One region of the Sinorhizobium sp. 22678 genome, then DNA from elsewhere that is predicted to be linked to it. Evidence: riboswitches for the same ligand, from Rfam matches in the RefSeq annotation. Region 1 holds a riboswitch; each other region holds the start of a gene.

Region 1 (2,260 bases):
GCTCGATCTCCTGCGAGCCGGGCAGCAGCGGATAGGCCTCCTCCTCGCCGGAGGTCATCATCACCGCAACGCCGCTCTGGGCAAGCGCGACGGTGCCGAGGAGATGCAGGAAAGCGTGATCGCTGCGCGCGCCGCCGAGTCCGCCCGCGAAGACGAGCGAGGTCGCGCCACGCTCGAGGGCTGCCTCGATGGCGATTTCCCCGTCGGTCGCGTTCTTGGCTGCTGGATGGCGTTCACGCGGGACGCCGGCAAACTCCGCCAGAAGCGCCTCATCGGTGGAATCGAAATCGCCGACCCAGAGATCGGGAACGATTCCCAGCGTCCTTGCATGGCGCATGCCGCCGTCGGCGGCGACGAAGCGGCTGCCTTCGAGCTGTCGAGCAAGCCGGTCTGTCGGCGTCAGCGCGCCGCCGAGCAGGATGGTGAAGGGTGATCGGGTCATGGCAGAAGCCCATAGCGCAAAGCAGCGGCGAAGGAAAAGGGCTCCGGCTGCTGTTTTGCGAACGCATGCTGCGCGGATCAGGTTCCGGACGCCGGATCCCCGGGAAAGAGCATGCCGTTGTAGATGCCGGGCGTCGACCCGGCGATCTCCACCGCACCCACCGCGCGAGCATAGAATTCGGCAGGGCCGACGCCGCCGATGATCGCATAGGCATAGCCGGCGGCGCGCATGGATAGCAGGCTTTCGACGAGCAGGGCCTCGCCGATGCCCTTGCCGCGCATGGTCGCGTCGACTCCGGTCGGACCGAAGAAGCCGAGCGCGGTTACGTCATGGCAGGCGAAGCCCACGATCCGATCCCGATGGTGAGCGATATGGATGCGCGGCGGCGTCGAGGAGAAGGCGGTTTCGGCCTCGCCGACCCACCCGGCCCCGAAGCGCTCCTCGATCCAGGGAATGACGGCCCGCCGCTCGGCCGCAAGCGCCCGGCGGATGCGGATGTCGGGGTCGAGACGCGATGGGCGGCCCTCGGGCAAGGCATAGAGGCGGACGAGCATGTCTGGCATGAAATTGTCTCCGCTTTCGGCGAACAAACGACGCCGGTAATTGTTTGACTTTTAATAGCGCGGCTGACGCGGACGGCAAACGTCCCTGCTGAAACTCAGCTTGCCTAAGCCGTCGCCGGAAGCTAAATCTCTTGCTGCTCTAACGGGGTGCCCTGGTCGGCTTTTGCGACCGTGGCTGAGAGGCTTCGAGCCAACCCGCGGAACCTGATCCGGCTCATACCGGCGGAGGGATTAGAAGCGATCGGACCGATACGCGCTTTTCCCATTGCAGCAACAACAAAGGGAGAGGTGCCAGAATGTCCAGTTCACTCCATCGAAAAATCCTTGGCCGGCTTGCGATCGCCGCAGCTTCGATCGCGGTATTTTCCGTGAGCGCGGCGGCCGCGGAAAAAACCCTGACGGTCTATACCTATGAGAGCTTCATCACCGAATGGGGGCCGGGCGCCAAGGTGGCGGAAGCGTTCGAGAAGACCTGCGACTGCAAGGTCGACTATGTAGGGGTTGCCGACGGGGTTGAACTCCTGACGCGGCTGAAGCTCGAAGGTCAGGCATCCAAGGCCGACATCGTACTCGGTCTCGACACCAATCTGGTGGCGGAGGCGAAGGCGACCGGCTTCTTCGCGCAACACGGCGCCGATACCGCTTCCGTCAAGGTCCCGGGCGGCTTCTCCGACGACACCTTCATACCGTATGACTACGGCCATTTCGCCGTCGTCTACGACACCGAGACGCTGAACGATCCACCGAAGAGCCTCAAGGAACTGGTCGAGGGCGATCCGTCGCAGAAGATCGTCATCGAGGACCCCCGGACCTCAACCCCCGGCCTCGGCCTCCTGCTGTGGGTGAAGTCGGTCTATGGCGACCAGGCCGGCCAGGCTTGGGCGAAGCTCAAGGACCGCGTGCTGACGGTCACGCCGGGCTGGTCGGAAGCCTATGGTCTCTTCACGAAGGGCGAGGCCCCGATGGTTCTCTCCTACACCACCTCGCCCGCCTATCACATGGTGGCGGAAAACACCGAGCGCTACCAGGCGGCCCCCTTCGCCGAAGGCCACTATATCCAGATCGAAGTCGCCGCATTGACGAAGAACGCGAAGGACCCGGAACTCGCCCGAAACTTCCTGACCTTCATGATCGGTCCGGAATTCCAGTCGATCATCCCGACGACCAACTGGATGATGCCGGTGACCGCAACCAAGGAGCCACTGCCGGAAGCCTTCAGCAAGCTCGTCGACCCGCAAAAGACGCTCCTCATTCC
Region 2 (2,260 bases), on a different contig from region 1:
TCTTCCGGAGATAGGGAAGCACGGTGTCGAACGACCCGAAACGCTGCACGGCGTCCTCGTTGGAGACGGCGGCCGTGATGATGACGTCCTCGCCCTGCTGCCAGTTCGCGGGTGTTGCCACCTGATGCTTGGCGGTGAGCTGGATCGAGTCGATGGCGCGCAGGATCTCGTTGAAGTTGCGGCCGGTGGTCATCGGATAGGTGAGGATCAGCTTGATCTTCTTGTCGGGGCCGATGACGTAGACCGAACGCACGGTGGCGTTATCCGCAGGCGTCCGGCCCTCGGACGTCTCTCCGGCGCCGGCCGGCAGCATGTCGTAAAGCTTTGCCACCTTCAGATCGCGGTCGCCGATCAGCGGGTAGTCGACCTCGAAGCCGGTCGCGACCTTGATGTCGTTCTTCCACTTGGTGTGACTTTCGACCGGGTCGACCGAAATGCCGATGATCTTGACGCCGCGCTTGCGGAACTCCGGCTCGATGCCGGCCATGGCGCCGAGTTCCGTGGTGCAGACGGGAGTAAAGTTCTTCGGATGGGAGAAAAGGACAGCCCAGCCGTCGCCGATCCATTCATGGAAATTGATCGTGCCCTGCGTTGTCTCGGCGGTGAAATCAGGGGCGGTATCGTTGATGCGCAAACTCATGGCGTGTTCCCTCCTGTACGACGAAATTTTGCTAAGAATAACGCAATCGCCGCCGTTTTCGAGGAGGAAACGAGCGATTGACGGCGGCAGAAGGAATGACCGCATCATAGGTGGCCGGGCTGCGGGTATATTTTTGCCGGCCGGCCTAAAAGCCGGGTCTTACAAGCCTTTGCGCGGGCGCGTTGACATCGCTTTGCCACAACCGCATAGATAGCGCATTCCGAGGGGAGCACCAGACGGTGCTGAGATGGCGTTGAGCCGGACCCTTGAACCTGATCCGGGTCATGCCGGCGTAGGAACGGAAAGAAGGCCGCCAGCGGCAAGTTCGCCTTTTCATCGCCTTTCCTGGATCTCCGTGATGTTCCGTCTGGAGATCGATCGATGACGTCCACTGCCGTACCGCTCGCAAGCATCATCTGCCCTCGTGCGAAGGAGGCCTGGGCATGACGGCGATTGCTCTCACCATCGCCGGCTCGGACTCGGGCGGCGGCGCCGGTATTCAGGCGGACCTCAAGACGTTTTCGGCGCTCGGCGTTTACGGCGCCAGCGTCATCACTGCGATCACGGCCCAGAACACCAGGGGCGTGACGGCCGTCGAGGATGTCTCCGCTGAAATCGTGTCGGCGCAGATGGACGCCGTCTTCTCCGATCTCGACGTGAAGGCCGTCAAGATCGGCATGGTCTCGCGTCGGGAAACGATCGCCGCCATTGCCGATGGATTGCGCCGGTCCGGAAAACGGGCCGTCGTGGATCCGGTCATGGTTGCGACCTCCGGCGACGCGTTGCTTCGGCCGGATGCCGTTACGGCGCTCATCGAAGAGCTGTTGCCGCTGGCGCTCGTCGCCACGCCCAATCTTGCCGAGGCCGCGCTGATGACCGGGCGCGCAATCGCCGAGGACGAGGCGGAGATGGCGCGCCAGGCGGAAGCGATCATGCGGACCGGCGCATATGCGGTTCTGGTCAAGGGCGGGCACTTGAAGGGCCGGGAGGCCACAGACCTCTTCTTCGACGGCGACACTCTTGTCCGCCTTCCCGCCGCGCGGATCGAGACGCGCAACGACCACGGCACCGGCTGCACCCTGTCGGCAGCCATTGCCGCCGGCCTTGCGAAAGGCTTGCCGCTGGTCGAAGCGGTGAGTGCCGCCAAGTCCTATCTGCATGCCGCAATCTCCGCCGCCGACCGCCTGGAGATAGGCCAGGGGCGCGGCCCGGTCCATCATTTCCACCGGTGGTGGGAAGATTGACTGCCGGGTGACGGTTCGGGGAGCTGAAGTGCCTCGCTATCGCCACTGTTGTTCAGCAGCATGACCGCGTCCATGGCTTCGATTGGCGATCGGTTCTCGCGATATGCATTTTCTTACCCGCCGGCTGGAGGCTTTCAACCGTGACGACCTGCCGGATTGGCGGCGGTCGCCTGGCAGGGTGCGGCGTTGTCTTTCGATGCTGCCGTCGCTGGTCGAATATTCGCTTTTCTATGCGCTGGCACTCGTTGCCCTAGCGGCGGTCATCGCGCTAATGGCAGCCGCTTGGATCGTCGATCGCCGCAAGGTCTGACGGCGAAGGGCGAAAAGGCCGCGCACAGGTGGCGCGGCCGCGGTCGCCTCATGCGGCGTTGTTTTC
Region 3 (2,260 bases), on a different contig from region 1:
CGTCAGCCGCCTCTCCTCGCCGCCCTCTCCATCGGAGGCGCCTATGCCGGCTTCGAAGCTCGCACCACTCGCCGAATAGCGCGCGATGCGGCCATCCACGATACCTTCCGAGACCACGTTCTTGTAGACCAGCTTCTGCTCGCTACCGGCAACCGTCTGCGTGATGATCACCTCAGGGGCGGTGGCGCTCTTTGCCGTAAAAAGCGCCAGCTGTTTCGGCAGCGAAAGATCGCTTCCCGCGCCGAACATTTGCGCCAGCGTGTCGCGACCGAACTCCGCCTGCTCGACGATCACCTTCGGCACGGCGATCTTGCCCGGGCGCATATCGAGGTCCACGCCGCTGACCTCGAGCATGCCGTCCAGGAACAGGATCCTGGGCCGCCCGTCGATCGCGGCGACGCGAATTTCGGATCCTTCCTTCAGCGGCAGCGTCAGGTCGCGCAGGTGAATGCGCCCGAAGAAGTCCGCTTCGACCGTGCCCACTCTGCCGCCCCGTTCGGCGATCAGCCTGCTCACGCTCTTTTCGACAGCAATCTTGTAACCGGTCGCGCCTGCGGCTGCGATTGCGATGACCGCAACAGCCGCCCAAAGCGCCTTGCGTCCCCTTTTCCTGGTCCCCGTCTCCGCCTGCCCCAAGACCTTCACCCCTTTTCGCTATGCGCATCATGGCGCTTCGACTCGGACGGTAAGTAGATTTAGAACTTTGCATTTGCAAGCATGGCGCGAGCCCTGCGCACGGGATTTAGCCGGTGCAAAAACCATCTTGACGCCGCGGCGATAACCGTCCCTAATTGCGCCATTCACCAGGGGGGTCCCGGCAAGGGGCTGAGATACTGCTAGCGCGCGCAGTGACCCGTTGAACCTGATCCAGTTCATACTGGCGTAGGGACGGTGCAGACGTGCAGCAGCCAGGATTCCGTTTATCGGCAATTCATCGGCGATACGTCTTTTCATCCTTCCGGCTTCAGAACTGGGTCTCCAACGCGAAAACATTGGAGCCTCAAGATGAATCTAATCAAGCCTCTCGCCGCTGCGCCCTCGGTCACGCAAGGACCGCTCCCGGCATCCCGCAAGGTTTACAAGCCGGGCGAGATCCACCCGGAGATCCGCGTGCCGATGCGCGAGATCGCGCTGCATCCGACCTCCGGCGAGCCGCCGGTGACTGTTTACGATTCCTCCGGCCCCTACACGGTCGAAAACGCCGATATCCGCATCGACGCGGGCCTGCCGCGCCTTCGCAGCGACTGGGTTCTGAAGCGCGGCGATGTCGAAAGCTACGACGGCCGTGCGGTGAAGGCCGAAGATAACGGCTTTGCGACCGGCGAAAGGCTGACGCCGGAATTCCCGATTCGTCACCAGCCGCTCAAGGCGAAGCCGGGAAAAGCGGTAACCCAGCTCGCCTATGCCCGCGCCGGCATCGTCACGCCGGAGATGGAGTTCATCGCCATCCGCGAAAATCTCGGCCGGAAGGCCGCGAAGGAGGCGCTTGCCCGAGACGGCGAAAGCTTCGGTGCCTCGGTCCCCGATTTCGTGACGCCGGAATTCGTGCGACAGGAAGTGGCGAGCGGCCGCGCCATCATTCCGGCCAATATCAACCACCCGGAAGCCGAGCCGATGATCATCGGCCGCAACTTCCTGGTGAAGATCAACGCCAATATCGGCAATTCCGCCGTCACCTCATCGATGGCCGAGGAGGTCGAGAAGATGGTCTGGGCGACCCGCTGGGGCGCCGACACGGTCATGGACCTTTCCACCGGCCGCAACATTCACAACATCCGCGAATGGATCATCCGCAATTCGCCGGTACCGATCGGCACCGTGCCGCTCTACCAGGCGCTGGAAAAGGTAAACGGCATCGCCGAGGATCTTTCCTGGGAGGTCTTCCGCGACACGCTGATCGAGCAGGCGGAACAGGGCGTCGACTATTTCACCATCCATGCCGGGGTCAGGCTTCACTATATCCCGCTCACCGTGGATCGCGTCACGGGCATCGTTTCGCGCGGCGGCTCGATCATGGCGAAGTGGTGCCTGCATCACCACCGCGAGAGCTTCCTCTACGAGCATTTCGAGGAGATCTGCGACATCTGCCGCGCCTATGACGTTTCCTTCTCGCTCGGCGACGGCCTGCGTCCCGGCTCCATCGCCGACGCAAACGACCGGGCCCAGTTCGCGGAGCTCGAAACGCTCGGCGAACTGACGAAGATCGCCTGGGCCAAGGATTGCCAGGTGATGATCGAAGGGCCGGGCCATGTGCCGATGC

The links. A riboswitch is a leader RNA that binds a small molecule or an ion and turns the genes downstream of it on or off. The one in region 1 is predicted to bind thiamine pyrophosphate.
Region 2: linked by a shared signal. The riboswitch ahead of thiD (bifunctional hydroxymethylpyrimidine kinase/phosphomethylpyrimidine kinase) and the one ahead of thiB (thiamine ABC transporter substrate binding subunit) in region 1 are both predicted to bind thiamine pyrophosphate.
Region 3: linked by a shared signal. The riboswitch ahead of thiC (phosphomethylpyrimidine synthase ThiC) and the one ahead of thiB (thiamine ABC transporter substrate binding subunit) in region 1 are both predicted to bind thiamine pyrophosphate.

What each region holds. Positions count from the first base shown of each region.
Region 1 is NZ_JBQEMS010000009.1:74,839-77,098, forward strand. Features, by position in the region: gene ACTJKL_RS15370 (thiamine diphosphokinase) at 1-442, opposite strand, end outside; gene ACTJKL_RS15375 (GNAT family N-acetyltransferase) at 520-1,005, opposite strand; TPP riboswitch at 1,139-1,253, shown strand; gene thiB (thiamine ABC transporter substrate binding subunit) at 1,302-2,260, shown strand, end outside.
Region 2 is NZ_JBQEMS010000006.1:85,168-87,427, reverse strand. Features, by position in the region: gene ACTJKL_RS11175 (peroxiredoxin) at 1-640, opposite strand, end outside; TPP riboswitch at 854-956, shown strand; gene thiD (bifunctional hydroxymethylpyrimidine kinase/phosphomethylpyrimidine kinase) at 1,084-1,884, shown strand; gene ACTJKL_RS11165 (hypothetical protein) at 1,988-2,194, shown strand; gene exoP (succinoglycan biosynthesis transport protein ExoP) at 2,243-2,260, opposite strand, start outside.
Region 3 is NZ_JBQEMS010000003.1:184,776-187,035, forward strand. Features, by position in the region: gene ACTJKL_RS06425 (aq_1923 C-terminal domain) at 1-636, opposite strand, end outside; TPP riboswitch at 796-907, shown strand; gene thiC (phosphomethylpyrimidine synthase ThiC) at 1,006-2,260, shown strand, end outside.